Regions from separate parts of the Modestobacter sp. SSW1-42 genome, predicted to be linked through region 2. Evidence: riboswitches for the same ligand, from Rfam matches in the RefSeq annotation. Region 2 holds a riboswitch; each other region holds the start of a gene.
The links. Region 2 has a riboswitch for cyclic di-AMP ahead of ACGBYP_RS09380 (C40 family peptidase). Riboswitches for the same ligand answer to the same signal wherever they lie in the genome.
Positions count from the first base shown of each region.

Region 1: linked by a shared signal. The riboswitch ahead of ACGBYP_RS14220 (transglycosylase family protein) and the one ahead of ACGBYP_RS09380 (C40 family peptidase) in region 2 are both predicted to bind cyclic di-AMP.
Region 3: linked by a shared signal. The riboswitch ahead of ACGBYP_RS21135 (M23 family metallopeptidase) and the one ahead of ACGBYP_RS09380 (C40 family peptidase) in region 2 are both predicted to bind cyclic di-AMP.
Region 4: linked by a shared signal. The riboswitch ahead of ACGBYP_RS13475 (transglycosylase SLT domain-containing protein) and the one ahead of ACGBYP_RS09380 (C40 family peptidase) in region 2 are both predicted to bind cyclic di-AMP.

Region 1 is NZ_JBISCA010000003.1:813,638-821,364, reverse strand. It holds gene treZ (malto-oligosyltrehalose trehalohydrolase) at 3-1,757, opposite strand; gene ACGBYP_RS14220 (transglycosylase family protein) at 1,939-2,655, opposite strand; cyclic di-AMP (ydaO/yuaA leader) riboswitch at 2,659-2,820, opposite strand; gene treY (malto-oligosyltrehalose synthase) at 3,203-5,530, opposite strand; gene glgX (glycogen debranching protein GlgX) at 5,527-7,635, opposite strand.
Region 2 is NZ_JBISCA010000002.1:835,878-843,604, reverse strand. It holds gene ACGBYP_RS09410 (HelD family protein) at 1-1,727, shown strand, start outside; gene ACGBYP_RS09405 (YrdB family protein) at 1,745-2,110, shown strand; gene ACGBYP_RS09400 (PPK2 family polyphosphate kinase) at 2,120-2,974, shown strand; gene ACGBYP_RS09395 (YhjD/YihY/BrkB family envelope integrity protein) at 2,964-3,800, opposite strand; gene ACGBYP_RS09390 (GNAT family N-acetyltransferase) at 3,848-4,306, opposite strand; gene ACGBYP_RS09385 (hypothetical protein) at 4,315-4,854, opposite strand; cyclic di-AMP (ydaO/yuaA leader) riboswitch at 5,007-5,177, shown strand; gene ACGBYP_RS09380 (C40 family peptidase) at 5,194-6,423, shown strand; gene ACGBYP_RS09375 (DUF3817 domain-containing protein) at 6,559-6,906, shown strand; gene ACGBYP_RS09370 (serine hydrolase domain-containing protein) at 6,916-7,727, shown strand, end outside.
Region 3 is NZ_JBISCA010000007.1:64,232-71,728, forward strand. It holds gene ACGBYP_RS21110 (helix-turn-helix domain-containing protein) at 1-206, opposite strand, end outside; gene ACGBYP_RS21115 (helix-turn-helix domain containing protein) at 395-637, shown strand; gene fliL (flagellar basal body-associated protein FliL) at 975-1,457, shown strand; gene ACGBYP_RS21125 (winged helix-turn-helix domain-containing protein) at 1,740-2,354, shown strand; gene ACGBYP_RS21130 (hypothetical protein) at 2,351-2,809, shown strand; cyclic di-AMP (ydaO/yuaA leader) riboswitch at 2,957-3,111, shown strand; gene ACGBYP_RS21135 (M23 family metallopeptidase) at 3,222-4,469, shown strand; gene ACGBYP_RS21140 (peptidoglycan DD-metalloendopeptidase family protein) at 4,693-6,060, opposite strand; gene ACGBYP_RS21145 (M56 family metallopeptidase) at 6,338-7,279, opposite strand; gene ACGBYP_RS21150 (BlaI/MecI/CopY family transcriptional regulator) at 7,276-7,497, opposite strand, start outside.
Region 4 is NZ_JBISCA010000003.1:655,696-663,422, reverse strand. It holds gene ACGBYP_RS13500 (pyruvate dehydrogenase) at 55-1,791, opposite strand; gene ACGBYP_RS13495 (Dyp-type peroxidase) at 2,017-2,928, opposite strand; gene ACGBYP_RS13490 (cupin domain-containing protein) at 2,965-3,357, opposite strand; gene ACGBYP_RS13485 (universal stress protein) at 3,574-4,131, shown strand; gene ACGBYP_RS13480 (class I SAM-dependent methyltransferase) at 4,137-4,784, shown strand; cyclic di-AMP (ydaO/yuaA leader) riboswitch at 4,938-5,089, shown strand; gene ACGBYP_RS13475 (transglycosylase SLT domain-containing protein) at 5,106-6,092, shown strand; gene ACGBYP_RS13470 (YceI family protein) at 6,182-6,781, shown strand; gene ACGBYP_RS13465 (VOC family protein) at 6,858-7,343, shown strand; gene ACGBYP_RS13460 (FMN reductase) at 7,330-7,727, opposite strand, start outside.

The DNA.
Region 1 (7,727 bases), on a different contig from region 2:
GGTCAGCGGCGGGTGGACAGCACCGCGGCGCTCTCCGCCGGGAGGGTCACCACGCCGCCGTCGAGGGTGGGCATCTCGCCGCTGGCGAACAGCACCTCGTCGGCGTCGACGTCCAGGTCGATCTCGCGCGGGGAGTCGGACAGGTTGGCCACCACCCGCAGCGAGCCGCGGCGGACGACCAGCCAGCGGTCGGCGTCGTCCCAGCTGACCGCGACGGCGGTGAGGTCGGGGTCGACCAGGTCGGGGTGCGCCCGGCGCAGCGCGATCAGCGCCTTGTGCACGGCGAGCACGTGCGCGTGCGGCTCCTCGGTGAGCTCGGACCAGTCCAGCTTGGACCGGGTGAAGGTCTCCGGGTCCTGCGGGTCGGGCACGACGTCGGCGTCCCAGCCGTGCTCGGCGAACTCGCCGATCCGGCCCTCCGCGGTGGCCTTGCCCAGCTCGGGCTCGGGGTGGCTGGTGAAGAACTGCCACGGCGTCGAGGCGCCCCACTCCTCGCCCATGAACAGCATCGGGGTGAACGGGCTGGTGAGCACCAGCGTCGCGCCGACACCGAGCAGGCCGGGGGAGAGGGAGGCCGAGATCCGGTCACCGACCGCGCGGTTGCCGATCTGGTCGTGGTCCTGCAGGTAGCCCAGGAACTTCCAGCCCGGCAGCGCGTTCGTGTCGACCGGGCGGCCGTGGTGCCGCCGGCGGAAGCTGGACCAGTCGCCGGCGTGGAAGAAGGCGCCGGTGAGCACCTTCGCCAGCCCGCCGAGGCCGCCGGCGGCGAAGTCGGCGTAGTAGCCCTGCGCCTCGCCGGTCAGCTGGGTGTGCAGCGAGTGGTGGAAGTCGTCGCTCCACTGCGCGTCCAGGCCCTTGCCGCCGGCCACGCGGGGCGTGACGAGCGAGGGGTCGTTGAGGTCGCTCTCGGCGATCAGCGTCAGCGGGCGGCCCTCGGCGACGGAGAGCTTCTCGACCTCCTGGGCCATCTCCTCGAGCACGTGGGTGGCCCGCTCGTCGACCAGCGCGTGGACGGCGTCGAGCCGCAGCCCGTCGACGTGCATGTCGCGCAGCCACATCAGCGCGTTGTCGATGATGTAGCGGCGGACCTCGTCGGAGTCGGGGCCGTCCAGGTTGATCGCGTTGCCCCAGCTGTTCGCACCCGCGGCGAAGATGGGGAAGAACTCCGGCAGGTAGTTGCCCGAGGGCCCGAGGTGGTTGTAGACGACGTCCTGGATGACGCCGATGCCGCGCTGGTGGCAGGCGTCGACCAGTCGCTGGTAGCCCGCCGGGCCGCCGTAGCTCTCCTGCACCGCGTACCAGGCGACCCCGTCGTAGCCCCAGTTGTGGGTGCCGTTGAAGCCGTTGACCGGCAGCAGCTCGACGAAGTCGACACCCAGGTCGACCAGGTGGTCGAGGTTGCGGACGGCGGCGTCGAACGTCCCCTCGCGGGTGAAGGTGCCCACGTGCAGCTCGTAGACGACGCCGCCGGCGAGCGGGCGGCCGGTCCAGGCGCGGTCGCCCCAGCTGTAGGACGACGGGTCGTACCGGCGGGACAGGCCGTGGACGCCGTCGGGCTGGCGGCGGGACCGGGGGTCGGGGCGCGCCGGCTCGGTGTCGTCGAGCAGGAAGCCGTAGTCGGACTCGGGCTCGGCCGGCGCGGTCACCCGCCACCAGCCGGCGTCGTCCCGCTCCATGTCGTGCACCTGCCCGTCGAGCTGGAGGCGCACCCGCTGGGGCAGCGGGGCCCAGACGGAGAACTCGACGGGCTGGGGCATGGAGGACCTCCGGAGCGGTGGTGCGGGGGAGTGGGAGAGCGGCTGGATCATGCCCGCCCACACGCGGTCGAACCGTCGCCCTCGTCACCGGGTGCCCGGGACGGCGAACGGCCGGGCACCCCCACGCTGGGGTGCCCGGCCGTTCGTGCCGTGCGGGTCCGGGGCAGGCCCGGCAGGTGGGTCAGACGGCGAGCAGCTGACCGACGTGGATCATGTTCGGGTTGCTGACGATGCCGCGGTTCTTCGCGTACAGCGACTGCCAGGAGGTGCCGTTGGCGGCCGCGATCTTGCCGAGGGTGTCGCCCGGCTTGACCGTGTAGTTGCCAGCGGCCGGCGCCTGGCGGGTGGAACGGGTGGCGGCGGCGTTCTTGCGCTCCGCGGACGCCTTGGGGGCGGCCTTCGGGGTCGCGGCCTGGGCCTTGGGGGCAGCCTGCGCCTTGGGGGCGGCCTGGGCCTTCGGGGCGGCCTTGGGCGCCTCGGCCTTGGGGGCGGGGGCGGCCTTCTGCTCGGCCACGGCGGTGGTGCCGCCGGTCAGGCGCTTGCCGCAGGTCGGCCATGCGCCGACGCCCTGGCCGACGAGGACCTTCTCGGCCACGGCGATCTGCTCGGCGGCGGAGGCCTGGTCGGCGCGCGGCGCGTAGGCAGTGCCGCCGTAGCCGGCCCAGGTGCTCTGGGAGAACTGCAGGCCGCCGTAGTAGCCGTTGCCGCTGTTGATGCTCCAGTTGCCGCCCGACTCGCACTGGGCGACGCCGCTCCAGTCGTGCTCGGCGGCGGATGCCGTCGCGGTGCCGATGCCGACCGAGGCACCGAGACCGAGAGCGGCGGCCCCGACGGTGACCACGCCGCCGCGCAGGGCACGACGGACGAGGGCCGGACGGGACTGAGAGTGCTTGGACATGCGTGTTCCTCCGATCACCGCCTGCGAGGTGAGCTGTCGGGTTCGGGCGATCGGTGCCCGGCCGCAGATCTGCGGCTTCACCCCGTAGACGCGCGGCGCTGGGTGGGCGGCGCGTCGGATGTGGGTCCCCCGCCCCCGTCCGGAAGGGTCTGGTTGAGGTCACCGGCGGACGGGGCTGAGCGGTCCGGTGCCGCGCTCGGCCAGGAAGGCCCGAACGCGAGGACGACGGTAGGTGGACAACTGCCAACTGGCGAGCGGCGTGTCGCAGATCGACGGCGCGTCGCGCCGAGAATGTGGCGACATGCGCAGTATCGCGTGCGCTCCGAGACCGTTCCGTTACAGACGGTCGACAAATCGACTCCTCGACATGTGGCGGGGACCGGGCTCCGCCAAGGGCCCGGGCACCATCTGTTGCGGGTGTCCGCGTCAGCGCGCACGACCGGTGGTGCCGCGAACGGGTGGGTGCCCCCGACGCGCACCGGCCCCCTCGACGTGTCGTCGAGGGGGCCGGTGATGCCCTGTGGCCGGGAGGCCGCGGGACCTCGCGTCAGTCGCGGACGAGCAGCGCCACCGGCAGCGCGGAGAGCAGCTCGCCGAGCGGGATGCCCGAGGCGTCGGAGACGACCCGGGTGCCGGTGAGCAGGTCCCGCCACGCCCCGGTGGACAGCGCGAGCGTCGTGTCGCCCCAGCCGGTGGTCGCCAGCCGGGCCGGCAGCCGGGTGGCCACGGTCACGACGTCACCGCGGTCGAACGCGACCACGTGGTCGGCGGCCGCGCCGGTGGCCGTCAGCGGGGTGTACCCGGCGAAGGCCTCCGGGTGGTCGCGGCGGTGCCGCAACGCGCGGGAGACCACCAGCAGCTTCGCGGCACCGGTCTCGTCGACCTCCGGCACCCACCCGCCGTCGAGCCGCGCGAGCAGGTCGCGCCGCAGGTCGTAGTCGACCGGACGGCGGTTGTCCGGGTCGACCAGCGAGAAGTCCCACAGCTCGGTGCCCTGGTAGACGTCGGGCACCCCGGCGATGGTCAGCTGCAGGAGCTTCTGCGCGAGCGAGTTGCTGTACCCCAGCGGGGCGATCCGCTGCACGAACGCGGTGATCTCGGCGTTCGTGGTGGCGTCGTCGAAGGCGGCGTCGACCAGGGCGTGCAGCTGGTCCTCGAACTCCTGCACCGGGTTGGTCCAGGTGGTGGAGGTGCCGGCCTCGCGGGCGGCCTTCTCCACGTAGGCGTGCGCCCGCTCGCGGGACAGCGGCCACGCGCCCACCAGGTTCTGCCACACCAGGTGCGCGAGGGAGGCGTCGGCCAGCGGGTGCCGGGCGATGAGGCCCCGGACCAGCGCGGCCCACTCGTCCGGGAGCTCGGCCAGCACCGCCAGCCGGCTGCGGACGTCCTCGCTGCGCTTCGTGTCGTGCGTCGACAGCGTCGTCATGGACGCCGGACGGCGCTCCGCGCGGCGCTGCTGCGCCTCGTGGAACGCAGCGACCGTCGTCCCGAACTGCGCCGGGTCGCCGCCGACCTCGTTGAGCGCGACGAACCGCGCCCACCGGTAGTAGGCGCTGTCCTCGACGCCCTTGGCCATGACCGGGCCCGAGGTCTGCTCGAACCGGGTGGCCAGCTCGGTGCCGGCGCTGCCCAGCAGGGGGTGCAGGGCGTCGACGGCGGCGGCCAGCTCCGGTCGCCGCTCCTTGACCGCGGCCACCGTCTCGTCGAGGTGGGCGCGGCCGTCGGGCAGGTAGCTGCGGTAGACCGGGAAGCTCGCCAGCAGCTCGGCCAGGCCCTCGGTCACCTGGTCGGCCGGCACGCCCGGCAGGTCGCCGACGATGCGCTGCAGCCGGGCCACCTCCGAGCCGAGCATGCCGTCGGTGACCTCGCGCTTGCAGTCGTGCACCAGCTGGGCGTAGTCGACGGGCCCGCCGGCCAGCTCGGTGTCCAGCGCGGTGAACGCCGCCTCGCCGGCCGGGTCGACGAGCACCTCGTCGACCTCGGACAGGGCGTCGTAGCCCGTCGTCCCGGCGGTCTTCCAGGAGCCGGGCATCTCCTCGCCCGGCTCGAGGATCTTCTCCACGACGGTCCACCGGTCACCGGTGGCCTCGGCCAGCCGGTCCAGGTAGCCCTTCGGGTCGGCCAGACCGTCGGGGTGGTCGATCCGCAGCGCGTCGACCGAGCCGTTCTCGACCAGCTCGACGATCAGCGCGTGGGTGGCCCGGAAGACCTCCGGGTCCTCCACACGCAGGCCGGCGAGGGTGTTGATCGCGAAGAACCGGCGGTAGTTCAGCTGGTCGTCGGCGCGCCGCCAGTCGACGAGCTCGTAGTGCTGGCGGTCGTGCACCTCCTGCGGGGTGCCCTCGCCGGTCCCCGGGGCGATCGGGAAGCGGTTGTCGTAGTAGCGCAGCTCCCCGTCGACGAGCTGCAGCTCGGAGACGTCGTCCGCGCTGCCCAGGGTCGGGATGCGGATCCTGCCGCCGCCGAAGTCCCAGTCGATGTCGAAGGCGTCGGCGTGCGCGCTGTCGCGGCCGTGCTGGAGCACGTCCCACCACCAGCCGGACTCGTGCGCGTCGGCCACGCCCATGTGGTTGGGCACCAGGTCCAGCACCAGGCCGAGGCCGTGCTCGTGCAGCTGGGCCACGAGCCGGTCGAAGCCGGCCCGCCCGCCGCGCGGCTCGTCGATGTGCGCGTGGTCGGTGGTGTCGTACCCGTGCGTGCTCCCCGCCGCCGAGCGCAGCAGCGGCGAGGAGTACGCGTGGGTGACGCCCAGGTCGGCCAGGTAGCCGGCCACCGCCGCGGCGTCGTCGAGGGTGAAGTCGGCGGTCACCTGGAGCCGGTAGGTGCCCGCGGGCACCTCCCGCCGTCGGTTCGCGTCGGTGGCCGGCCCGGTCACGGCGCGGCCTGCAGGACGACGGTGGCGCGCGGGGCGATGGTCAGGGTCTCGCCGGCCTTCACGGTCACCGGCTCGACCTCGCCCAGCTCGGCGGTGTCGACGACGACCGTCCAGCCCTCGGCGTAGTCGTCGCTGGGCAGCGTGAACTCGATCGCCTCGTGGTGGGCGTTGAAGGCCAGGTAGAAGCAGTCGTCCACCAGGTCCTCGCCGCGCTCGTCGGTCTCGCGGATGCCGTGGCCGTTGAGGTACATGGCCATCGACTTGGCGTAGCCGGCGTCCCAGTCCTCGTCGCTCATCAGCTCACCGGCCGGCGTCAGCCAGGCGATGTCCTGGACCGGGTCGCCCTCCTCGCGGCGCACCGGACGGCCGTGGAAGAACCGCCGGCGGCGGAACGTCGGGTGGTCGGTGCGCAGCTTGGTGACCAGCTTGGTGAACTCGAGCAGGCCCTCGTCGACGTTCTCCCAGTCGATCCAGGTGATCTCGTCGTCCTGGCAGTAGCCGTTGTTGTTGCCGCCCTGCGTGCGGCCCAGCTCGTCGCCGTGCAGCAGCATCGGGACGCCCTGGCTGAGCATCAGCGTGGCGATGAAGTTGCGCCGCTGCTGCCCGCGCAGCGCCAGGATCTCGGCGTCGTCGGTCTCACCCTCGACGCCGCAGTTCCAGCTGCGGTTGTGGCTCTCGCCGTCGTTGTTGCCCTCGCCGTTGGCCTCGTTGTGCTTCTCGTTGTAGGAGACGAGGTCGTTGAGGGTGAAGCCGTCGTGGGCGGTGACGAAGTTGATGCTCGCCACCGGGCGCCGGCCGGAGTGCTGGTAGAGGTCGGCCGAGCCGGAGATGCGGCTGGCGAACTCGCCGATGGTGGCGTCCTCGCCGCGCCAGAAGTCGCGGACGGTGTCGCGGTACTTGCCGTTCCACTCGGTCCACAGCGCCGGGAAGTTGCCGACCTGGTAGCCGCCGTCGCCGATGTCCCAGGGCTCGGCGATGAGCTTGACCTGGCTGACGATCGGGTCCTGGTGGCAAAGGTCGAAAAAGGCCGACAGCCGGTCGACCTCGTGGAACTGGCGGGCCAGGGAGGAGGCCAGGTCGAAGCGGAAGCCGTCGACGTGCATCTCGGTGACCCAGTAGCGCAGCGAGTCCATGATCAGCTGCAGCGACTGCGGGGTCGCGACGTTCAGCGAGTTCCCGGTGCCGGTGGTGTCCATGTAGTACTGCTTGTCGTCCTCGACGAGGCGGTAGTACGCCGCGTTGTCGATGCCGCGGAAGGACAGCGTCGGGCCCATGTGGTTGCCCTCGGCGGTGTGGTTGTAGACCACGTCGAGGATGACCTCGATGCCCGCCTCGTGCAGGGCCCGGACCATGCCCTTGAACTCCTGGACCTGCTGGCCGTCGGTGTCCTGCGCGTACTCGTTGTGCGGCGCGAAGAAGCCGATCGTGTTGTAGCCCCAGTAGTTGCGCAGGCCCTTCTGCAGCAGGGTGTCGTCCTGCACGAACTGGTGCACCGGCATCAGCTCGATGGCGGTGATGCCCAGGCTGGTGAGGTGCTCGATCACGGCCGGGTGCGCGACGCCGGCGTAGGTGCCGCGGAGGTCCTCGGGCACGCGGGGGTGCGTCATGGTCAGGCCCTTGACGTGGGCCTCGTAGATGACCGTCTTGTTGTAGGGCGTGCGCGGGGGGCGGTCGACGCCCCAGTCGAAGAACGGGTTGACGACGACGGACTTGGGCATGTGCGCCGCCGAGTCGTCGTCGTTCTTCTCGCCGCTCTCGAAGTGGTAGCCGAAGACAGACTCGTCCCAGTCGATCTGCCCGTCGATGGCCTTGGCGTAGGGGTCCAGCAGCAGCTTGTTCGGGTTGCAGCGGTGGCCCTGCGCGGGGTCGTGCGGGCCGTGCACGCGGAACCCGTAGCGCTGGCCGGGCTGGATGCCGGGGAGGAAGGCGTGCCAGACGTAGGCGTCCATCTCGGGGAGCCGGATGCGCTCCTCGTTGCCCTGCTCGTCGAACAGGCACAGCTCGACCTTCTCGGCGACCTCGCTGAAGATGGCGAAGTTGGTGCCGGTGCCGTCGTAGGTGGCTCCGAGGGGGTATGCGGAACCGGGCCACACCTGGGTGGTCATGGGCTGTGTCTTCCTCCTGCGCTGGGTGGCCCCGTGGTCTCGGGGCCGGGGACCGCTCGGACGCGGTCTCATGGGGGTCGGCCAGCGCATGC
Region 2 (7,727 bases):
GGGCGCCGATGAGCCGGCCGTTCTACCAGGCCAGCGCCGCCGACCCCCAGGGCGTGGCCCGCCGCCGCCGGTTCGGCTTCGCGGCCGGCGAGCTCACCAGCTACGAGGACGAGCGGCTGGCCGAGGGGGAATCCGGGACCGGGGAGCTGCTGCGGGCCGAGATCGAGCGCCCGCGCAGCGGCCCGATGCGCGACATCGTCGCCACCATCCAGCCCGACCAGGACGACATCGTCCGGGCACCGCTGACCGAGTCGATCTGCGTCCAGGGCGCCCCGGGCACCGGCAAGACCGCCGTCGGGCTGCACCGCGCGGCGTACCTGCTCTACACGCACGGCGACCAGCTGGCCCGCACCGGCGTGCTCGTCGTCGGCCCCAACCGGGCGTTCCTGCGCTACATCGAGCAGGTGCTCCCGGCGCTCGGGGAGGTCGCGGTCGACCAGGCCACCGTCGCCGACCTGACCGCCCGGGTGACCGTCCGCGCCCAGGACCGGCCGGACGTCGCCGTCCTCAAGGGCGACCCGCGGATGGCCGAGGTGCTGCGCCGGGCGCTGTGGAGCGGCATCAGCAAGCCCATCGACTCGGTGCAGGTGACCCTGTCCGGGAAGAAGTACCGGATCGGCGAGGAGCGGCTCAAGCGGTTCGTCGACGACCTGCGGCGGGCCGGCACCAGCGGCGTCGACGCCGACCGGCTGGTGCACTACGCCGCCGGCCGGGAGCGGCTGGCGATGTCGCTGGCCGAGTACGCCCGCCGGCTCAAGGAGGCCGGCGGCGGCAGCCCGTCGGACGCCGAGACCCGCCGGTGCGCCCGCAGCGCCGAGGTGCGCGCGTTCTGCGACGCGGTCTGGCCGGCCGTGGACGCCGCCGGGCTGGTCGCGGCGCTGCTCACCGACCCCGCGCTGCTGGCCCGGGCCGCGCGCGGGGTGCTCACCGAGGAGGAGCAGGCGCTGCTGGTGTGGTCCACCGCGCCGCGCTCGGCGAGGAGCGCCCGCTGGACCCTCGCCGACGCCGTCCTGGTCGACGAGGTCGCCGGGATGCTGGAGCGCACCCCCGGCTACGGGCACGTGATGGTCGACGAGGCGCAGGACCTCTCGCCGATGGAGTGCCGTGCGGTGGCCCGCCGGCTGGGCGCCGGGTCGCTGACCGTGCTGGGCGATCTCGCGCAGGCCACCAGCCCGTGGTCGGCCGAGAGCTGGGCGCAGACGCTCGTCGCGCTGGGCCGGCCGGAGACCTCGGTGCGCCCGCTCACCCGCGGCTACCGGGTGCCCGGCGAGGTGCTCGACCTGGCCAACCGGCTGCTGCCCACGATCGCGCCGGGGCTGGGCGCGGCCACCGCCGTCCGCCGGGACCCCGGTGCGCTGCAGCTGCGGCCGGTCCCGACGGTCGCCGGGACGCTGGCCGCGGTGGTGGCGGAGCTGGCGGCGACCGAGGGGTCGACCGGCGTCGTCTGCGCCGACACCGCGGTCCCCGACGTGGTCGCGGTGCTGGCCGCGGCCGGGCTGGACGTCGCCGCGCTGGCCGACGACGGCACCGAGCCGGCCCGGGTGGCGGTCGTGCCGGCGACGCTGGTCAAGGGGCTGGAGTTCGACCACGTCGTGGTGGTCGAGCCCGCCGCGATCGTGTCCGCCGAACCGCGCGGGCTGCACCGGCTCTACGTCGTCCTCACCCGGGCGGTGAGCAGCCTCGTCGTCCTGCACGCCGAGCCGCTGCCCACCGAGCTGGCCGGCTGAGCCGGGCGGCGGCCACCGTGCGGACCGGGCTGGCGTGGGCCGACGCCGCGCTGGCGTTCGTCCTGGAGCTGGTCGCCCTCGCGGTGCTCGCGCGGGCCGGGCACCGGCTGGGCGGTGGAGGTCTCCCCGGTGTCGCGCCGGCGGTCGCGCTGCCCGTGGTGGCGGCGGTGCTGTGGGCCCGGTTCGCCGCACCCCGGGCCGGCCGGACGTCGACGGGCCGCCGGCTGGCCGTGCAGCTGCTCGTGCTCGGCGGCGCCGCGGTGCTGCTCGGCCTGCAGGGCGCTCCGGGCTGGGCAGGCCTGCTCGGCGGCGTGGTGGTGCTCAACCTGGTCGCCGCCGCCCTGCTCCCGTCCGTGCACGCTCCGCCGGAGCGGCGTCCCTAGGCTCCGTGCATGGCCCCCTCCCTGCGCGAGACGCTGCGTGCCCCCGCTGCCCCGGTCCGGCTGCGCGGGGTCGACCCGCGCTCGACCCCGCTGGTCCCCGGGGACAAGGAGCACACCCGCGAGGTGGCCGCGGCCGAGGGCCGCCGGCTGGCCGAGCTGCAGGAGCGGCTCTACGCCGAGGGGGTCACCGGCGGGCGGCGGCGGGTGCTGCTCGTGCTCCAGGGCATGGACACCAGCGGCAAGGGCGGTGTCGTCCGGCACGTCGTCGGCGCCGTGCAGCCGCAGGGCGTGTCGGTCACCGGCTTCGGCCGGCCGACTCCCGAGGAGCTGCGGCACGGGTTCCTGTGGCGGGTGCGGCGCGCCGTCCCCGGGCCCGGCAAGCTCGGCGTGTTCGACCGCTCGCACTACGAGGACGTGCTGGCCGGCCGGGTGCGGGAGCTGGCGCCGATGCCGGTCATCGAGCGCCGGTACCGCGAGATCGTGCGGTTCGAGCAGCAGCTGGCCGACGACGGCGTGACCCTGGTGAAGGTGCTGCTGCACATCTCGGCGTGGGAGCAGAAGCAGCGGCTGCTCGCCCGGCTCGACGACTCGGCCAAGCGCTGGAAGTTCGACCCCTCCGACCTCGACGACCGCGCCCTGTGGCCGGACTACCAGCGCGCGTACGAGACGGCGCTGGAGCGCACCGGCACCGACACCGCGCCCTGGTACGTCGTCCCGGCCGACCGCAAGTGGTACCGCAACTGGGCGGTGGGCCGGCTGCTGCTGGAGACGCTCACCGAGCTCGACCCGCGGCTGCCCGAGCCCACCTACGACGTCGCCGAGCAGCGCGACCGGCTGATCGAGGAGCACCCGGTCAGCGACTGAGCGCGGGCGCCCCCCGGCGCAGCCGCTCGTCGACCGCCTCGGTGAACAGCCACCCGGCGATCAGCACGAACTGCAGCATGAACAGCCAGAAGCCGACGGCGACCACCCCGCCGACGACGGTGAGCCCGCCGAAGGGGGCGCCGAGGTCCAGCGGCAGGGCCAGGAACAGCACGAACCCCTGCAGGAACCCTGAGAGCGAGCCCGCGGTGAACAGCGCGCCGACCACCACCGCCCGCCACCGCAGCCGGCCGGCCGCGACGACCCGGAACACCCAGATCAGCGGCAGGGTGAGGGCGAACAGCACGGAGTAGTAGCCGGCCGCGAAGCCACCCAGCCCGGCCGCGAAGCCGGGGGTCTCGGCCAACCGGGCCAGCAGCCGCCCCACCAGCAGCAACGGGTAGAGCAGCAGCGGCGCCAGCACCAGCAGCGGCAGCGACGCCAGCCGGCCGCGCCAGGCGGTGAACCGGTCGTGCGCCGGGCTGAAGCGGAGCAGCGCCCGGCGCACCCCCTCGCCGTAGAGCGAGATCGGCAGCAGGGTCAGCAGCGCCCCGACCACGCTGAGCCCGGTGCCCGCCTCGGCCAGCCGGGCGACCGCGGCGGGGGCGCCCAGCTCGGCCGGCAGCACCGACGCCAGCCGCCCGGTGAGGGTGCGCACCTGGTCGGCACCGGCCACCCAGCTGGTCAGGCCCAGGGACAGCACCAGCGCCGGGACGACGGCGATCCCGGCGTAGAAGGTGAGCCCGGCGGCGATCAGCGCGGTGTCGCGGCCGCGCAGCCGGTCGCGCATGGTGGCCAGCAGGCCGCGTGCCTCTCTCGCCACCTGCACGCGCCCATGTGACCAGGTCCGGCCCGGTCGCGCCCGGGCGGGGTCGGTCAGGTCAGCGACCGGGCGAAGAAGAGCGATCCCGCGGCGTCCTCGCCGAGGTAGTGGCCGAAGGCGCCGACCGGGGTGTAGCCGGCCGCCGTGTACAGCCCGATGGCCTCCGGCTGCCGGGGCCCGGTCTCCAGGCGCAGCGTGGTCCAGCCGCGGGCCAGCGCCTCGGCCTCCAGCCCGGCCAGGACCAGCCGGGACACCCCGCGCCCCCGGGCCGCCGGGACGACGTACATCCGCTTGACCTCGGCGGCGCCGGGCTCCAGCGCCCGCAGCGCCCCGCAGCCCAGCGGCGTCCCGTCGTCGTCGCGGGCGACGAGGACGACGGCGACGTCGTCGGCCGAGGGCGGGACGCCGGGCTCGCCCTTGCCGTCGTAGCGGGCCCGCCGCTCGTCCTGCTGGGCGGTGGTCAGCTGCTGCACGACCGGGTCGTCCCAGGCGGCGGGGGAGAGGCTCGGCACGTCCCCGATCATGGCGGTCCGGGCTGCACCTGCTGCAGCAGCCCCCAGACGAACTGCGCCCGCGCTCCGGGCAGGTGCACCTCCCAGCGGGTGGGCACGCGGGGGTCGACGACCTGCGCGCCGGGCAGTCCGGCCACGTCACCGACCACGTGCGCCCACACCCGCAGGTCCCCGGGCGCCGCGGGCGGCACCGGGGAGCCGGGTGCGCGCACCAGTTGCCCGTCCAGGACCGGGCCGCCGCGGACGGTGACCACCTCCCAGCGCAGGTGCGGCCACAGCGGCAGCGGCCACCGGCGGACGTCGAGGACCGCGTCGCCGGAGCGGCGCTCCTCACACTCCTCGGGCGGACCGAGGACGGCGGCGTACCGCGACACGCCGTGCGGCCCGTTCGCCGAGTGCTGCAGCGACTGCCAGCGGCGGTGCGCCTCGCGGGCCTCGGCACGGTCCGCGGACAGCCGCGGCAGGGCGTCGATGACCAGGTCAGGCCGCAGATCTGCCATCCGGCGGAGCAGCACGAGACAGAACTCCCGCCGTCCCAGGCCGCGCATCCGGCGAGCCTGTCACGCTTGGTGAGCGTGTCCTGGCACACGCCAGGAGTTTCTGCACAAATTGCGCCCGACCGTTTGTCATCTCCCGGTCACACGCTTACGGTGGGCGACGGTCCGGACGGGCACCTCAGCCCCCTCCCGGGGAGCGACCGCCTGGACCGCCGCCGAACCACAGCGGCCCGTGCAGCACGGCGGGCCAGTGGACCGGGGACCCACCGCAGCACTGGGGTGAAGCTCCTCGCGACCCGTACGGGCCGCGTGGTGCCGGGCGTCTTCCCGCCCGAACCCGTCAGCTAACTCGGTAGGCGGCGAGTGGAAGAAAGGAAACACCCGCCTCACATGGCGAGTTCGCTCAACTCTGCGCGCCGTCGGTCCACGACCGCCGTCCTGATCTCGCTGGCCGCCGCCGGCGTCGTCTCCCTCACCTCCCTTCCCGCGTCGGCCGCTCCCGAAACGCCGGCGAACTCGCAGGAGGCCGCGGCCCTCATCGCCGCCCGTGGCAACGACCTCGAGGTCGTCACCGAGCAGTTCCACGCCGCCACCGACGCACTGACGGCGCAGCAGCAGGCCGCCGCACAGGCAGCCGCCGCCGTCGTCGACGCCGACGCAGCCGTGGGCACCGCGCGCGAGAAGGTCACCGAGGTGGCCCGCAGCGCCTACACCGGTGACCGGCTGGACACCCTGCAGGCCATGCTGACCAGCACCTCCGCCGACGAGATGATCGACCGCGTCGGCACGCTGGACACCATCGCCGACCACAACAACGAGGTCCTGGGGGCAGCCGAGCAGGCGACCCAGACGGCCGCCCAGGCCAAGGCCACCGCCGACCAGGCCGCCGCCGCCGCCCAGGCGCAGGTCGAGCAGGTCGCCCGCCAGCAGGCCGACCTCGAGGCGCAGATCGCCGCCTACCAGGCCGACTTCGAGCGGCTGACCGCCGAGGAGCAGGAGCGGGCCCGCCGGCTCGCCGAGGAGCAGGCCGCAGCAGCCGCCGCGGCCGCCCGCGCGCAGCAGGCCGCCGCCGAGGCCGCTGCCGCCGAGCAGGCCGCCGCAGCCAGCTCCAGCGCCTCGAGCGCACCGGCCGAGCGCCGGACCCCGGCTGCCTCCCGTGCCACCCGGTCCGCCACCGAGCCGGCCCCGGCCCCGGTGCCGGCCGCTGCCTCCGCCCCTGCCGCGGCGCCCGCCCCGGTCGCGGCTGCGGCGCCCGCCGGCGGCGGCAGTGGTTCCGGCCAGGCTGCCGTCGCCACCGCGATGGCCCAGCGCGGCAAGCCCTACGTGTGGGGCGGGAACGGTCCCGGCTCCTTCGACTGCTCCGGCCTGGTGAAGTACGCCTACGCCGCCGCCGGGGTCAGCCTCCCGCGCAGCAGCAGCCAGCAGGCGACGGTCGGCCGCGCGGTCTCCCGCGGCGACCTGCAGCCCGGCGACCTGATCGCCTTCGGCAGCCCCGTCTACCACATCGGCATCTACATCGGGAACGGGCAGATGGTGCACGCCCCGACGAGCGGTGACGTGGTGAAGGTCGCCCCCATCGACGCGGTGGGCGCCATCACCGCCATGCGCCGCGTCGGCTGACGCAGATCGCACGACCCCGGTGCCCCGGCCGCCACACGGCGTCCGGGGCACCGGTGCGTCCGGGGTGGGCCGGTCCGGGCACACAGGGAGCCCGGGCAGGATGAGCGCCACCGACCGCACGACCCGAGGAGCTCCGTGCCCGCCGTACTGACCGATCCGCGCACCGTCGCCCGCGCCTTCCGCGTCGTCGCGGTCGCCGAGGCCGTGACCTGGGTGCTCCTGCTGGCCGGGATGTTCGTCAAGTGGGTGCTCCGGACCTCCGAGGTGGGCGTCCAGCTGGCCGGCCCGGTGCACGGCGCGGTCTTCGTGGTCTACGTCGCGGTCACCCTGCTGGCCTGGCGGGTGCTGCGCTGGTCGCCGGGCACGGCGTTCCTGGCGCTGCTGGCCTCGATCCCGCCGCTGTGCACGGTCTGGTTCGAGCGGTGGGCGCAGCGCACCGGCCGGCTGCCCGTGGGGGAGACCGCACCCACCCCGGCTGGCTAGCCTCCGGGCATGGTCGAACCGGTGCTCCCGTCCACCGCCCGTGCCCTGCTGGCCCGCACCGCCCGGGTGCAGCGCGAGGGCCGGGCGCCCAGCCTGGTGGCCGGCGTCGTCCGGGACGGCGGGCTGGCCTGGTCGACCGGGCGCGGCGACGTCGCCGAGCCGCACGACGACGTGCAGTACCGGCTCGGCTCGATCAGCAAGACGGTCACCGCGCTGGTGGTCATGCGGCTGCGTGACGAGGGGCGGCTGGGCCTCGACGACCGGCTCGAGCAGCACCTCCCCGGCACCCCGCTCGGCGAGCGCACCGTGGGCCAGCTGCTGTCGCACCTGACCGGGGCCGGGTCCGAGAGCCCCGGCGGCTGGTGGGAGCGGGTCCCCGGCGGTCCGCTGGAGGACCTCCGGCTGGGCGCGGACGACGTCGTGCTGGGTGCCGCCCGGCGGTTCCACTACTCCAACCTCGGCTACGGCCTGCTCGGTGAGCTCGTCGCCCGGCACCGGCGGCGCCCGTGGGAGGACGTCGTCCGGGACGAGGTGCTGCTCCCCCTGGGCATGACCCGCACCACGCCCCGGCCCAGCGGCCGCGCGGCGGCGGGGTCCGCGGTGCACCCGTGGGCCGACGTGGTCCTGCCCGAGCCCGAGCACGACGCCGGGGTGATGGCCGCGGCCGGGCAGCTGTGGGCGACGCTGGCCGACCTCGCCCGGTTGGGCGCCTTCCTGATCGGCGACACCGGCGACGTGCTGTCGGCGGCGACGCTGGAGGAGATGACGGTGCCCGCGGGCGTCGACTCCTCGGCCGCCGGCTGGTCGGCCTACGGGCTGGG
Region 3 (7,497 bases), on a different contig from region 2:
GCCATGTGCGCCAGCACTTGGGCGAGCAGCTCGACGGCTGAGCGGGGCACGGTGAGGGAGTCCCCGTGCTCGTCGTCGACGACCAGGTGGACGACCTCAGGGCCGGGGTGTGTGGCCAGGAAGTCCTTGACGTGCGGCAGTGCCGCGACGGCGGCAGTGATGTCACCGTCATCGGGCATGACCGGGCGGTCCAGCAGTGACGTCATGGCGATCTCCTGATCAGTCAGCGGACGAGGGGCCTCCCGTCCCGCTACGTCCCATCAAACGCAGCAAACGAAGCAACCGCAACAGTTATCGGCGGCTGAGGCTGTGGTGTGACCCGACCGGATGACAAGCTCGATCGCTGTGCGGGCGCAGCGAGGTGATGAGCTCCTGCAGCTTCTAGCGTCGGTGAGTGCCCTACCCGCCGCGGCCGCAGCTGCGGCCCTTGCCGGAGTTCGCCGGTACCCGGGACGCCGCCCACCCGCTGCTACAGGTTCGGCTGGAGACCTTCATCGTCGCCTCCTACCGGGATGGACGCTCGCTGCGCGAGATCGCCGAGCTGGTCGACCGGTCCCAGACCGCGGTCCGCAAGGCCCTGGACAAACATCAGGTGCCCCGCCGGCCAGCAGGCGCACGCCCGGTGGCAGACCAGTAGAGGTGTCCCCGCCGGTCCTGCAGCTGAGAACCCCGGGCCGCCCGATTCAAGAACTCCGGTCAACAGCCGATCCAAAAAGAACAGCGGGGCCACTCGGGGGGCGTCGCTTCAATCGGTGCGGTGGGCAACAACAGCTCGGTTATCGCAGCGGCGTTCTGGCGGTCTCAGGCGACCGATGCCCGCAAAGGCTCCCGACTGAAGGCGGGTGGAGACACCGGCGCAGCCCCGCGGAAGGCCAGACCACCGACCTCAACACCCCGGCGGCGCCGGAGACCGCCACAGACAGCACCACCGAGGACGCCGGACCCGGCGCCTCCGACTCCAGGGGAGGCCACGGATGAGCAAGGACAAGACCACGAAGGACGACAAGCCGGCGGACGAGGACGGCGCCAAGGGCGGCAAGAAGAAGCTGCTCATCATCGGGCTGGTCGCCGTCCTGGCGATCGGTGCCGCGGTGTACTTCTTTGTCTTCAGCGGGAGCGGTGAGGCCGAGGCCGAGCCCGCGCCGGAGGCCGGCACCGTGGTGCTCGCCGTCGAGCCGGTGGCGATCAACCTGGCCGGCGGCAGCTACCTGAAGCTGGGCTTCACGCTGCAGATGTCGGCGGCCTATGACCTGAACGCCGGTGGCGGGCACGGCGGTGGCGGCAAGCCGGACGGCTCGAAGGCGTTGGACATCGCGATCTCGCAGTTCTCCGGCGTGACCCTGACCGACGTGCAGGCCAACCGCGAGGCGATGAAGGCCCACTTCGAGGAGGCCGTCATCGAGGCCTACCACGGGGATGTCTACGAGCTCTGGTACACGGAGTACGTCACTCAGTGAAAGGACCCCTAGCCGTCCCGCCCAAGCTGATGCGCCGCACCTGAAGCATCGCGCCTGGCAGTCCACCCCGCGCCTCTCACGAGGGGCTGTCCCGTACCAGCCGGTGCCGGCTCCCCGGCGCCGGCTGGTCGGCGGTGGGGTCTTCATCTACTGCCTCGACCTGGAGGAGCGAAAGGATGCATCCGTCGGGGGTGGCTGGTTACCGAGGGCTCGCGTCAGCCCTAGCCACTTCCGATTCATGGAAGTATCTTCTCACTTATGAGAAGTAAGTCTCCGTCGCTGATGCCGATCTTCCGGTCGCAGCAACAGGCGGAGCTGCTGACTCAGCTGCATCTGCACCCAGACGCCCAGTACGCCCTCAGCGAGCTGGCGCAGGCGGCACGAGTTCCGCTGAGTACCGCGCACCGGGAGATGGCTCGCCTGGTCGACACTGGCCTGGTCGTCAGCCGCAGTGTCGGCCGCACCCGTCTCTACCAGGCCGACGCCGGTCATCCCGCCGCCCGTGCACTGACCGAGCTGCTGACTCTCACCTTCGGCCCGGCCCAGGTGATCGGCGAGGAGTTCGTCGAGCTGCCTGAGGTGGACTCGGTGCTGCTGTTCGGGTCCTGGGCAGCTCGGTACGCCGGGCAGGACGGCCCACCGCCGGCTGATATCGACGTTCTGATCATCGGCACCCCGCACCGCGCGGCGGTCTACGCCGCCGCCGACCGGGCCGCCGCGCGTCTGCGGCTCCCGGTGAACCCGGCGCTGCGGACACCGGACCAGTGGCGGGCCGCTGAAGACGCACTCGTCGACCAGGTGCACCGCTCCAGCTACTTGACGGTCATCCAGCGCGCCGCCAACCCATCCTCGGAGGCGGCGGCACCGCCGCTGACGGGGATCGGTGAACGGCGATGACCAGCTGGGCCAAGGGCGCAGCGGAGGTCGAGCAGCTCATCGCCGACCGGGAGCTGCAGCGGGCGCCCGGCGCGCAGCTGGCCGCGCAGGCGACCTTGGATCGAGCGCGCCAGCTGCTTACGTCGGCCGGCACGTTGCTGGAGACCGATCCGGGTACCGCCTTCATAATCGCCTACGACGCCGCCCGTCAGGCCGGGGCTGCTGTGCTCGCCCAGCAGGGTCTGCGGGCCACTCACGAAGGTGGCCACATCGTGGTCGAACGCGCACTGCGCGCGCAGTTCGAACCGGGATTCACCGACTTCGGCTACCTGCGCCGTCGCCGCCACGAGTTGGAGTACCCCGGACCCACGGGGCCGGAGATCACCAGTGTCGATGAAGCCCGCCAGGCGCTGACCGATGCCACCGCCATGGTCGAGGCCATTGCCCAGCTGCTGCCTGCACTCGACATCTTCTGAGCTGGCGCGCCTGAGCATGGGGGCGGGTCTGTCGTGCGGAGGCAGGCCGAAGTAGTTGGCCGGCGTTACCGACCTGTGACAACTATCTAGCTTCGTAGTATCGTCTTGCCCGGTCCGAGTGAGCCACGACCTCGCCCCGAGGTCCTCACCCGGACCCCGTCGAACTGCCACCGCTCGCGGTGGCGGACCGGGGACCCATCGTTCCCCTGGGGTGAATCTCGACCGGCCACCGTGCCGCCGCGAGTAGGGCTGTCTCCGGCCCGAACCCGTCAGCTAACTCGGTAGACGGTGAGGGAGAACGGAGCCCGTCGCGTTGGCGACATCGCACGACGTCTTGCACGACCCTGCCCGTCATCGGCCCCACCCGGGCCGGCCCCGCTGGCGCACCCCAGCGCTCGCATCAGCCCTGTCCGTGAGCGCGGCGTTATTGCTGGCTCTCACCGGCCCCGCGGCCCAGGCGGCACCCGGAGCGCCGGCCGCAGCGAGCCAGCCCGAGCTCGCCGCGGCCGAGGCCGCGCTGCGCGACGTCGAGGAGTCCGTGGCGGCAGCCGAGGAGAACCTGCAGCAGCTCACCGTGGAAGCCGAAGCTGTCGCCGACCAGAGCCTGGTCGCCCAGGCCGAGCTGGTCACCGCCCGGCAGCAAGCCGACGCCCGCGTCGCGGAGCTGACCGCTGCCGCCGCGGCCGTCGACCGGGCCCGAGCCGACGTCGCGGCCCTGGGCCGGCGGAGCTACATGGGCGCGGATGCCTATGGCGCTGCCTCGGCGTTCCTCGGCGCGGCCAGCCCCGATGAGGTGCTCGATCGGGCCGCCACCCTAGACCACCTCGGGGAGGCCCGGGCCGAGCAGCTCCAGCAGCTCGAGGTCGTCCAGGTCCAGCAGCAGGCAGCGACCGAGGCGGCCAAGGCCGCGGTGGACGCCCGCGATGCGGCCGCCCAGGCCGCCGCGGAGGCCGAGCGGGTCGCCAACGACAAGCTCGCGGCCGCGCAGCAGACCTACGACGCCGCCGTGGGGGAGAGGGCCGCGCTGGAGCAGCAGCTGCAGCAGGCCCGGGAGCGGCTGGCCACCCTCGCCCGTGAAGCGGCAGCCGCAGCAGCTGCCGAGCAGGACCGCAGCGCCGCAGTCGCGGCCGCAGCAGCTGCCGAGCGGGCCGGTAGCGCCTCGATCCCCGCCGCACCTGGGACGGCCAGCGGGGCCACCGCACCGGCCGAACGGGGCAACCAGGCGGCCTCCCGTGGAAGCGAGCGGAGCGCCGCCGGCACCGGCATCCCGACCACCGGCCGGGTCACCTCCTGCTACGGCACCCGCTCGGGGACCATGCACAACGGCATGGACATCGCCGCCCCGATCGGCACCCCCATCTACGCCCCCGCCGATGGCGTGGTGCTCCAGGCCGGTCCCGCGTCGGGCTTCGGGTTGGCCGTCTACCTGCAGCACGCCGATGGCTCGATCACCCTCTACGGCCACATCGACAGCTACTCCGTCGCCGCCGGCCAGCGGGTGACCGCGGGGCAGCAGATCGCCGCCGTCGGCAACAAGGGCCAGTCCACCGGCGCCCACCTGCACTTTGAGGTGCACCAGGGCGGGCTGTACGTCAACCGCACCAACCCCGTTCCGTGGCTCACCGCCCGCGGCCTGTCGATGGGCGGTGGCTGCGGCTGACCACCCAGCGGGGCCATGGACAGCTGAACCGGTGGCCCCGCCGGGTGATCGGTACTGACGTATCGCCGTGCCCACCCCCCGCCGGCGCGCCGTGAGCGTTTGCAGCGCAGGTGGCCCGTGGCCGAGGAGATAACCCCAGGCCACGGGCCGCCAGCGGCAGGGGGCCCCGGCAGCTGATCAGCAGGCCGGCCGCCAGCTGCCTGACCGGACCGGGTGCTCCAGCTCAGCACCGGCCGCCCATCGAGACCCCGCGGGCGGCCAGCCAGGAGATGGGGTCCACCGCACCGGTGTGCAGACCAGCGGTGTTGACCTGGAAGTGCAGATGCGGACCGGTGGACTGCCCCTTGTTGCCCACCTCGGCGATCACCGTGCCGGCCGACACCCGCTGCCCGGCAGTCACGAAGTAGTCGTTGATGTGCCCATAGACCGACACTGACCCGTCATCGTGCTGCAGGTAGACCGCCAGCCCGTACCCGCTGGCCTCCCCGGCGCGGACCACCCGGCCGGCGGCGGCGGCATAGATCGGGGTGCCGATCGGGGCGGCGATGTCCACGCCGTTGTGCATGACCCCCCAGCGCATCTCGAAGCACGTCGTGAACCGGCCACCGGTCGGGGCCACGCCGCCGCCGGTCACCGGCCGCGGTGCGGGAGCATCGGCGATGTCCGGGGCCGGAGCTGGCTTGGGCCCGGCGGCCGGCTCCGCTGGCTTGGCAGCCGGGGTGCCCGCCTTGACCTGGGGCGTGGTCTGCGCCGCTTGCTTGGACGGCGAGGTGGCCTGTGCTGCCGCCCTGGCCGTGGCGGCGGCCTGCGCCGCCGCCTTGGCGGCCGCGGCGGCCTGAGCCTCAGCCTCGGCCTTCTCCCGCGCCTGCTGCTGCTGCCACGCCTGGTAGGCGTTGCGCTGCCCCTGCAAAGACAGGAGACGGACCTGAGCTTCCTGCAGCTGCGTCTCGATGGTGGCGCGCTGAGCGGCGAGGGCGTCGGCGGCGGCCTGGAAGACCGCGACCTGCTCATCGGCCGCCGCCTTGGCAGCCGAAGCCTGCTCGGCGGCCTGGGCTCGATCGGCGACCGCCGCCCGTGCCCGGGTGTCGGCGTCGACGTGGGCGGTCTCGGCGATCCGCAGGCTCTCCAGCGTGGCGGTGCGCTGATCGGCCAGCAGACGCAGCGTGGCGGCTCCCTCCAGCAGCTGGTCCGGCCCGGTGGCGCTGAGCAGCGCGGCGATGCCGCTGAGGTCCCCGCTGGACATGTACCGCTCCCGCCCCACGGTGGCCACGTCGGCCCGGGCCAGGGTCACCGCCTGCTGCGCGGCCCGCAGCTCGGCCGCGGTCACCACCGCCTGCTCTTCAGCGGCCTCCAGCTCTCCCTGGGCGATGCGGTCGGCCTCGCTGACCGCCTCGGCCTGGACCATCACCCGCTCGAGGTCGCTCTCCGCGCCGGACAGCAGCCCGGCCAGGCGGCCCACCTCGGCGGCGGCCTGCTCCTGACTGGACTGAGCTGCGCTCAGGTCCGCGTCGCTGGGGTTGCTCGGTGCGGCCTGAGCCGAGGCGGCCAGGGGACCGAAGGAGACCGCGGCCACGGCCAGAACGAGCCCCACCGTCCACAGCCTGACCGGCCGCTGCAGGGCGCGGCCGCGACCGGGGCGCACTCCTGCCGGTGAGACGACGCTCCGCTCGGACCGCTGTTGCGGCCGGTCAGCAGCCCTCTGGCGAGGGAGGTTGCTGAACCCACCGCGGCGAAGGTGTCCGGTGCACATCGGCTGTCGTCCTCACATCCCATTGCTACTACTGGTCGTAGTTGCAACGGCAGTAAGGGTGTTCGTCTTGAGGGGGAGAGGCCGCTGTTCAGAGAAGGGCTCGCGGGAAGTGAGTGGATCAGGTGACCGCGCACAGCACGATGTTGAAGCCCAGCCACGTGGTCGCCGCGGGAAGAAGCAGCGCCCCGGTCGCCATCGCCAAGGTCCCCGGCCAGCGGAGAAGATGGCTCATGCGCCACGGGTCGGTGGTTTCCAGCCGGCTGATGCGCAGCTCGGTCAGGCGGGAGGCCATGGCCAGCCCGAAGGGGAGGACCGGCTGTCCGGTCATCCGGCGCAGCGCGACCTGAACGGCCTCGGGCCCGCACCGCCGCGCTGCGTGGGCATCGGCGGCGAGCTCCACCAGGTCCCGAATGGCGGCCGGCGCTGCGCGCAGCAGGGGGCACCAGGGGAGGGCGGCGGCCAGTGTCTCAGCGATCGTCACCAAAGCGTGGTGGTGGCCCCGTAGGTGTGCACGCTCATGCTCCAGCGTCGCTGCGACTGCCTCCGGTGGCAACTGCGCCCGCAGCCCATCCGAGGCGATGATCACCCCGGGACGACCGCTGATGGACATGGCCATCGCCCGGTGGTCAGCGACCCACAGCGGCTCACCGGCCGAGGAGCTCGAGGCCAGCAGTCGCAGCTGCTGTACATGCGGGGCGTGCCGCCGGACCGACCGCACGCGCTTCAGCACCGCTCTGCCCAGGCGCACCACGATGGTCGCGGCCATGATCAGGCTGATGCCGGCGACCGTCTGCTGCCAGGCAGGCACGGTGCCCGTGGTGACCGCGGTCCAGCAGCCCCCCACCAGTTGGATGAGCCCACTGGCCTCGTGCTGGTCCATCGGCAGGGCGAGCAGGCCGATCATGGCCAGGGTCGAGGCGACCAGCCCGACAGACAACAGCGACCAGCCCACCAGCAGGATCGTGGGATCCACCCGCCGCTCAGCCAGCCACAGCAGCGACCGGTGCCCGTAGAGACCCAGAGCGGTTCCGGCGGCCAGAACAGCGAGCATGCCGATCATGAGGTCGCTGCCCGCCGCTCGAGCGCCTCACGCAACACCAAGGACTCCTCATCGGAGGCCGTCTCGGCGAAGTGCAGCAGCACCGACCGGGGATCGTCTGAAGCGTCCAGGATCTCCCGCAGCGAGGCCGCCGCCGCACCCTGGCGCGTCACGGTCGGGCGGTAGCTGAACGCCCGACCCACCGGCTCCCGCTCCACCAAGCCCTTGCGCAGCAGGTT
Region 4 (7,727 bases), on a different contig from region 2:
CGCCGTCCGCCCCCAGCGGGACGGACGGTCGCGGCTCGGTGCCCGGGCGACGACTCAGGGACGCGGGACGTTGCGCAGGTTCGCCCGCGCGAGGTCGATCATCGTGCCGACGCCGCCACCGAGCACCATCTTGGTCGCCGACGTCGCGAAACCGCGGACCTGCTCGCCGGTGATGGCCGGCGGGATCGACAGCGCGTTGGCGTCGGTCACGAACTCCATGAGCACCGGCCCCGGCTGCGCCAGCCCGCGCTGCAGCGTCTCCCGCACCTGCGCCGGGTCCTCCACCCGGTAGGACGGGATGCCCACGCCCGCCGCGATCGCCGAGAAGTCCGTCGGCTCGTGGTCGGTCTCGAAGTCCGGGATGCCGTCGACCATCATCTCCAGCTTCACCATGCCGAGCGAGGCGTTGTTGAAGACCACGATCTTCACCGGCAGCCGGTGCAGCCGCACGGTGATCAGCTCCCCGAGCAGCATCGCCAGGCCGCCGTCGCCGCTCATCGAGACCACCTGCCGGCTCCGGTCGGTGAACTGCGCGCCCACCGCGTGCGGCAGCGCGTTGGCCATCGACCCGTGCCGGAACGACCCGATCACCCGCCGCCGGCCGTTCGGGGTCAGGTAGCGCGCCGCCCAGACGTTGCACATGCCCGTGTCGACGGTGAAGACGGCGTCGTCGGCGGCCAGCTCGTCCAGCTGCGCGGCCACGTACTCCGGGTGGATCGGCCGCATCTCCTCGACCTTGCGCGTGTAGGCGTCGACCACCGTCTCCAGCGCGTGCGCGTGGTCGCGCAGCATCGCGTCCAGGAACGTCCGGTCGGTCCGGCGCTCCAGCAGCGGCAGCAGCGCCCGGATCGTCTCCCCGACGTCCCCGTGGACGGCGACCTCCAGCGGCGTGCGCCGGCCCAGGTGCGAGGCGTCGGCGTCGACCTGCGCCGTCTTCCTCTGCGGCAGGAAGTCGACGTAGGGGAAGTCGGTGCCCAGCAGCACCAGCAGGTCGGCCTCGTGCGTGGCCTTGTGCGCGGCTCCGTAGCCGAGCAGCCCGTTCATCCCGACGTCGTAGGGGTTGTCGTACTGGATCCACTCCTTGCCGCCCAGCGCGTGACCGACCGGCGCCAGCACGTGCCCGGCCAGCGCCATGACGTCGTCGTGGGCACCCCGGCAGCCGGCGCCGGCGAACAGGGTCACCGTGCCGGCGGCGTTGATCGCGTCGGCCAGCGCCTGCACCTGCGCGGGCAGCGGCCGCACCGGCGAGGGCTCGGTCACCATCGCGCTGGGCACGGTCGGCCCACCGGACTCCTCCGCCGCCAGGTCGCCGGGCAGGACGACGACCGACACCCCGCGCTTGCCGACCGCGGTCTGGATCGCGACCCGCAGGTTGTGCGGCATCTGCTTCGGGGTCACCACCTCGCACCAGTGCGAGCACTCCTGGAACATCCGCTCGGGGTGCGTCTCCTGGAAGAAGGCCATCCCGATCTCCTGCGACTGGATGTGCGAGGCGATCGCCAGCACCGGGGCGCCGCTGCGGTGGGCGTCGAACAACCCCTGCAGCAGGTGGGTGTTGCCCGGCCCGCAGGACCCGGCGCAGACGGCGAGCCGGCCGGTCACCTGCGCCTCGGCGGCGGCCGCGAAGGCGCCGCCCTCCTCGTTGCTGACGTGCACCCACTCGATGCCCTCGGTGTGGCGGACGGCGTCGACGACCGGGTTGAGGCTGTCGCCGACGACGCCGTAGATGCGCTCGACGCCGGCGTCCCGGAGCATCTCGACGAGCTGGCGGGCGACGGTGGGGTTGGCCATGGGCTGCACTCCTCGGGAGGTGCGGACGCCGGTGCTCGGCTGCCGCACTCCTACCCGACGACGCCGTCCCGAACATGGCCGGTCAGTCCCAGGGCTCCCCGCAGGACGCGCAGCGCCCGTCGGCCGTCCGTTCGGTGAGCCGGCCGCACGCGGGGCACACCCGGTCCAGCCAGCACGCCGGGTCGCCGCCCTCCGGCTCGGGCCGGGCCTCGGTCACCGGCGGGCTCAGTCCTCGTCGGGTGGGGCGAGGCGGGCGAGCGCGTCGATCGACGGGCAGGTGTAGTACGCCCCGGTGAGCGGGGTGAGGTAGTGGGTGAGCCCGTCCCGGATGCCGTCGGTCACCCCGGCCATCCGGCGGAGCATCTCGTGCAGCCGCCAGCGGTCCCGGGCAAAGCCGACGAACGCCGTCCCGTGGTCGGTGACGCCGCCGTAGGCGACGTTGCGCCGGAAGATCTGCCGCTCCTCGCCGTCCACCTCGACGGTGGTGCGGGCGACGTGCGCGCTGGGCAGCATCACGTCCGCGGGCAGCTCCACGCTGTCGGCCTTGGTGCGGCCCAGGTTCATCTCCTGGCCGTAGACCCCGATCGACTCCCAGGTCGCGGTGTCGTGCCGCCAGAGCTGGTACAGCACGACGCTGGCCCCGGCGCCGGGCTCGCCCGCCGGGACGGTCGCGACGTCGGCGGCGGTCAGTAGCGACGGGTTCTCGGTGCCGTCGATGAACCCGGTGAGGTCGCGGTCGTGCTGGTACAGCCAGCCGGTCACCTCCGCGGCCACGTGCGCGACGCCGGCCAGCTCGGCCAGCACGGCGCGGGCGTTGTCGAACACCGCGGTCCGGTTGCCCCCGGCGACCCACACCCAGGCGTCGTGCTGGGTGGCCGGCATCCGGAACCGCCCGGGGCCGACCAGGTCCTCGGTGAAGCCGGCGGCATCGGCCGGGGCGTCGTCGGGGGCGACCTCGGCCCACAGCTCGGGCCGGAACCCGACGACGACGTTGACGCCGCCGGTCGTCGACAGCGGGCCGGTGAGCCCGGCCACCCCGCGGACCAGGTCCTCCGCGGTGCGGCCGGGCTCGAGGTCGAGCTCGAGGTAGCAGTGCTCGGGGGTGCCGAGAGCGAAGACGCCGGGCTGTGCGGTCACCCGACCAGCCTGCCCCCTCTGCCCCAGGCGCCGGCGTCAGCCCTCGGTCGGCGGTTCGTCCTTGCCGGCCTCCTCGAGCGCGTCGGCCTCCTCCTTCGTCTTGTGCACGGCCTTGTCGGCGTGCTCCGGCGGGCCGTAGACCGTGTAGAGCACCAGCGGGTTGACCCCGGTGTTGAGGAAGTTGTGCTTCTTGCCGGCCGGGACGACGACCAGGTCGCCCTGGGCCACCTTCTTCTCCTGGCCGCCGACCTTCGCCGTCCCGGTGCCGCTGACGAACGTGAGGATCTGGTCCACCTCGTGGACCTCCTCGCCGATCTCACCACCGACGGGGATGGTCATGATCACGAGCTGGGTGTGCTCGCCGGTCCAGAGGACCCGGCGGAAGTCGGCGCTCTGCTCGGCGACGGTGGCGATGGTGAAGTGCTCCACGGACCTCGTCCTCCTCCTCGGTGCGGGCGGCAGGGGCTGCCGCCGGTCGTCGTCCAGTCAAGAGCACCGCGGCCCCGTGCGCGATCCGAGGTGATCTTCGAACCGTCCACCGGCACCTGGGAGCACGGCCGCCGGTGCGGTAGGACAGGCTGTGCAGGCCAGGGCGTCCTGGCGCCCGGCCGCGGCCGGGCAGGTGGACCGGCACAGGAGGACGTCGTGAGCGACCAGGCAGGCAACACCCGGGCGGACGCAGCACTCGAGGCCGAGCGGGACGAGGCGGCCGCCGAGCTGACCGGCACCGAGACCGACACCGTGGCCACCGAGGCGGCCGTCACCGGCGGGGTCGTGGTCGGGCACGACGACTCCGACCACGCGCGCGACGCGCTGGTCTGGGCCGCCGCTCTCGCCGAGCGCGCGTCCTGGCCGCTGCACGTCGTGCGGGCCTGGCGGATCGTCACCGCGCCACAGCCGGCCAGCTGGGAGCCCGGCTACGTCCCGCCGCTGGCCGACTACGAGGCCGCCGTCCAGGCCGACCTGGAGGCCGACGTCGTCGCCGTGCTCGGCGCCGAGCGGGCCGCCGGCGTCACCTGCCACGTGGTGCACGCCGCCCCGGCGCAGGCCCTGATCGAGGCCGCCCGGGGCGCGGACCTGCTGGTCGTCGGCGCGCGCGGGCGCGGGGGCTTCGCCGGGCTGCTGCTGGGCTCGGTCAGCGACCAGGTCACCCGGCACGCCCCGTGCGCGGTCACCGTCGTCCGCGACGGCGGCGAGGGCTGAACCCGGTGCCGGAGCAGCGGGCGGTCCCGCCGTCCTTCCTGCGGGCGCACACGACGCCCGCCCGGCCCACCCTGGTGCCCGAGGTGCAGCTGCACGTCGCCGACGACGTCGTCGCGCTGTGGGAGGCGATGGAGACCGAGGGCGGGGGCGCCGGTCAGGACCCGCCGTTCTGGGCCGCCGCCTGGCCCGGCGGGCAGGCGCTGGCCCGGCACGTGCTCGACCACCCGGAGCTGGTGGCCGGCCGCCGGGTGCTCGACCTGGGCGCCGGCAGCGGGCTGGTCGCCGTGGCGGCGCTGCTGGCCGGGGCGGGCAGCGTCGTGGCCAGTGACATCGACCCGTACTCGCACGCGGCGATCGCGCTGAACTCCGAGCTCAACGGGGTCACCGGGGTCGAGGTCGTCGGCGACGTGCTGGGCGAGGACCCGCCGGACGTCGACGTCGTCCTGGCCGGTGACGTCTGCTACGACCGGGACATGACCGCCCGGGTGCTGCCCTTCCTGGGCACCGCCTGGCTGCGCGGCGCCGCCGTGTTCATCGGCGACCCGGGCCGTGCCTACGTGCCGAAGGAGGGGCTGCTGGAGCAGGCCGCCTACGACGTCCCGGACGCCGACGGTGGTGAGGTCCGCCGGACGACGGTGTGGCGGCTGCCCTGAGCCGTCCGTCACAGACCGCCGACTGACCCGTTCCCCACCTGGTCAAACGTGGCAGATCCTCACAAATCGCGATCCGGGGATTGTCACGACCACGTCACGGGCTCTACCGTGGCCGAGTCCGGTCGGACGTCAGGTCCCCACCCGGGGAGCCCGCACCGGATGCCGCCGAGTCGCTGCCAGCAGCGATCCGGGGACCCACCGCAGCACTGGGGTGAATCTCGCTCCGGGCCTCCCGCCCGGTGCGCGTAGGGCGCCTTCCCGCCCGAATCCGTCAGCTAACCCGGTAGGCGGCCGCGGAAGACCACGGAGTCCACCCCCTCGATGTCCCGTCGCTCCATCGCGCGCGCCTCGCACCAGCAGTCCCCGGCCACCGACGTCCTCGACGTCGCGGCCGCCGACGCCCCGGCCACCGCCGTCCTGGCGAGCCCTGTGGCCACGCCGCGCACCGGCCGTCGGCTGCCCCCCGGTGGGCTCCGCCGTCCCGCGCTGTACCTCGCCGTCGCCGCAGCCGGCGCGATCATGGTCAACGTGCTGACCGTCGGCCAGGAGGACGCCCTCGCGGACGCTGCCGCCCAGCCGGTGAGCGTCGCCGCGCAGCTCGGCCTCAGCTCCTCCCAGGCCGACGTGACGCTGTCCCAGGGCCGGATCGGCGAGCGCCTCGGGGAGCTGGCCGGCAACCGCAGCCAGCGCGAGGCCGAGCAGGCCGCCGCCGCCCAGGCGCAGGCCGCCGCCGACCAGGCCGTGCTCGACGCCAAGGCCGCCGAGGAGGCCCGGCTCGCCGCCGAGGCCAAGGCCGCGGAGGAGGCCCGGATCGCCGAGGAGGCGCGTCTGGCCGCCGAGGCCCAGGCCGCCGCGGAGGCGGAGGCCGCGGCGGAGGCGGAGGCCGCCGAGGAGGCCGCCGCCGCCCAGGCCGCGGCGGCCGCGAAGACGGCGACGACGAAGAAGAGCGCGCCGACTGCCGCGCCCGCCCCGGAGCCCGCTGCCGCCGAGGCCCCGGCCGGCAGCTCCTCGGGCCGGGCCGGCTCCTTCCAGGACTACGCCCGGGCCCAGCTCGGCGGCAGCAGCAGCGAGTTCTCCTGCCTCGAGAACCTCTGGGGCAAGGAGAGCGGCTGGAACCCGAACGCCCAGAACCCGAGCAGCACCGCCTACGGGATCCCGCAGTTCCTCGACTCGACCTGGAAGGGCACCGGGATCGCCAAGACCTCCGACGGGTACCGCCAGATCGACGCCGGGCTGATCTACATCGACTCGCGCTACGGCTCGCCGTGCGGCGCCTGGTCCCACTCGAAGTCCACCGGCTGGTACTGACCGGACCGGGAGCGGGCCCCCTCTTCCCGGTGTCGGACCCGTCGTGCACGATCGACGCGTTCCACCCACCGACTCCAGGAGCGCGCAACGTGGGCAAGCACCGTGCACCCGAGGGATCGGTGACGGACTTCGACGCCGCCACCAGTGCCCTCGCCGACGTCACCGGCGACTACACGGTCGACGTCGCGCACACCCGGATCGGCGTCCGGGCCCGGCACGCGATGGTGACCACCGTCCGCGGTGCGTTCACCGAGTTCTCCGGCACCGCCCACCTCGACACGGCGCACCCGATGGCCAGCAGCGTCGACCTGCGCATCGCCACCGCCAGCATCGACACCGGCACGCCCGACCGGGACGCGCACCTGCGCTCGCCGGACTTCCTCGACGTCGAGCGCTACCCCGAGATGCGCTTCGCCTCCACCGACGTCGAGCAGGTCGACGACGAGGTCTACCGCGTGACCGGCGACCTGACCATCAAGGACGTCACCCGGTCGGTGTCCGTCGACTTCACCCTCACCGGCTCGGCGCAGGACCCGTTCGGCAACACCCGGGTGGGCTTCGAGGGTGCGCTGGCGATCAAGCGCAGCGACTGGCAGTTGACCTGGAACGCGGTCCTCGAGACCGGCGGCGTGCTGGTCAGCGACCGCGTGCAGATCGAGTTCGACGTCTCGGCGATCAAGGTCGGCTGAGCGCCGGGCGCGGACGCCGATGAGTTCGGCGTCCGCGGGTGGTCTCCTCTGCACACCCACGAGGAGAGGACCTCCCATGCCCGTCCAGACACCCTGCCTGTGGTTCGACGGCCAGGCCGAGCAGGCCGCCGCGTTCTACACGTCGGTCTTCCCGAACTCGGCCGTCAGCTCGGTGCGCCGCAACCCCGACGGCTCGGCGCTCGTCGTGGAGTGGACGCTCGACGGTCAGCCCTACCAGGGGCTCAACGGCGGTCCGGGGCAGGTCGCCTCGTGGGCGGTCAGCCTCTCGATCTCCTGCGCCGACCAGGAGGAGGTCGACCACTACTGGGACGCGCTGTCCGAGGGCGGCGAGGAGAGCATGTGCGGCTGGCTCCGGGACCGTTACGGGTTCTGGTGGCAGGTCGTGCCGGTGCGGCTGCCCGAGCTGCTGGGCGACCGCGACCCCGAGCGGGCCCACCGGGCGATGCAGGCGATGCTGGGCATGCGCCGCATCGTCGTCGCCGAGCTGGAGGCGGCGGCCGACGGTCCGGCCACCGCCCCCGTGGGGGTCACTGCCCCCTGAGCAGGTCCTCGAACGACGTCGTCGGGTCGGCGAACGGGTCGGCCGGTCGGCTGGTCACCGGCTGCCCGGCGACCAGCCCGGCCAGCTCGCCGGCGGCCCGCTCGATGCGGGCCGCCAGCGTCTGGTCGACCCCGCCGCCGGCCCAGTCGTCAGCGGCGGCGAACACCGCGGTCGGCACGGTGACCGCCCGCAGGTAAGAGAACAGCGGGCGGACGGCGTGCTCGAGCACCAGCGAGTGCCGCGGGCTGCCGGCGGTCGCCCCCATCAGCACCGGCTTGCCGGTCAGCGCCTCGTTGTCCAGGACGTCGAAGAACGTCTTGAACAGGCCGCTGTAGCTGGCGGAGAAGACCGGGGTGACCGCGATGAGCCCGTCGGCGCCCACCA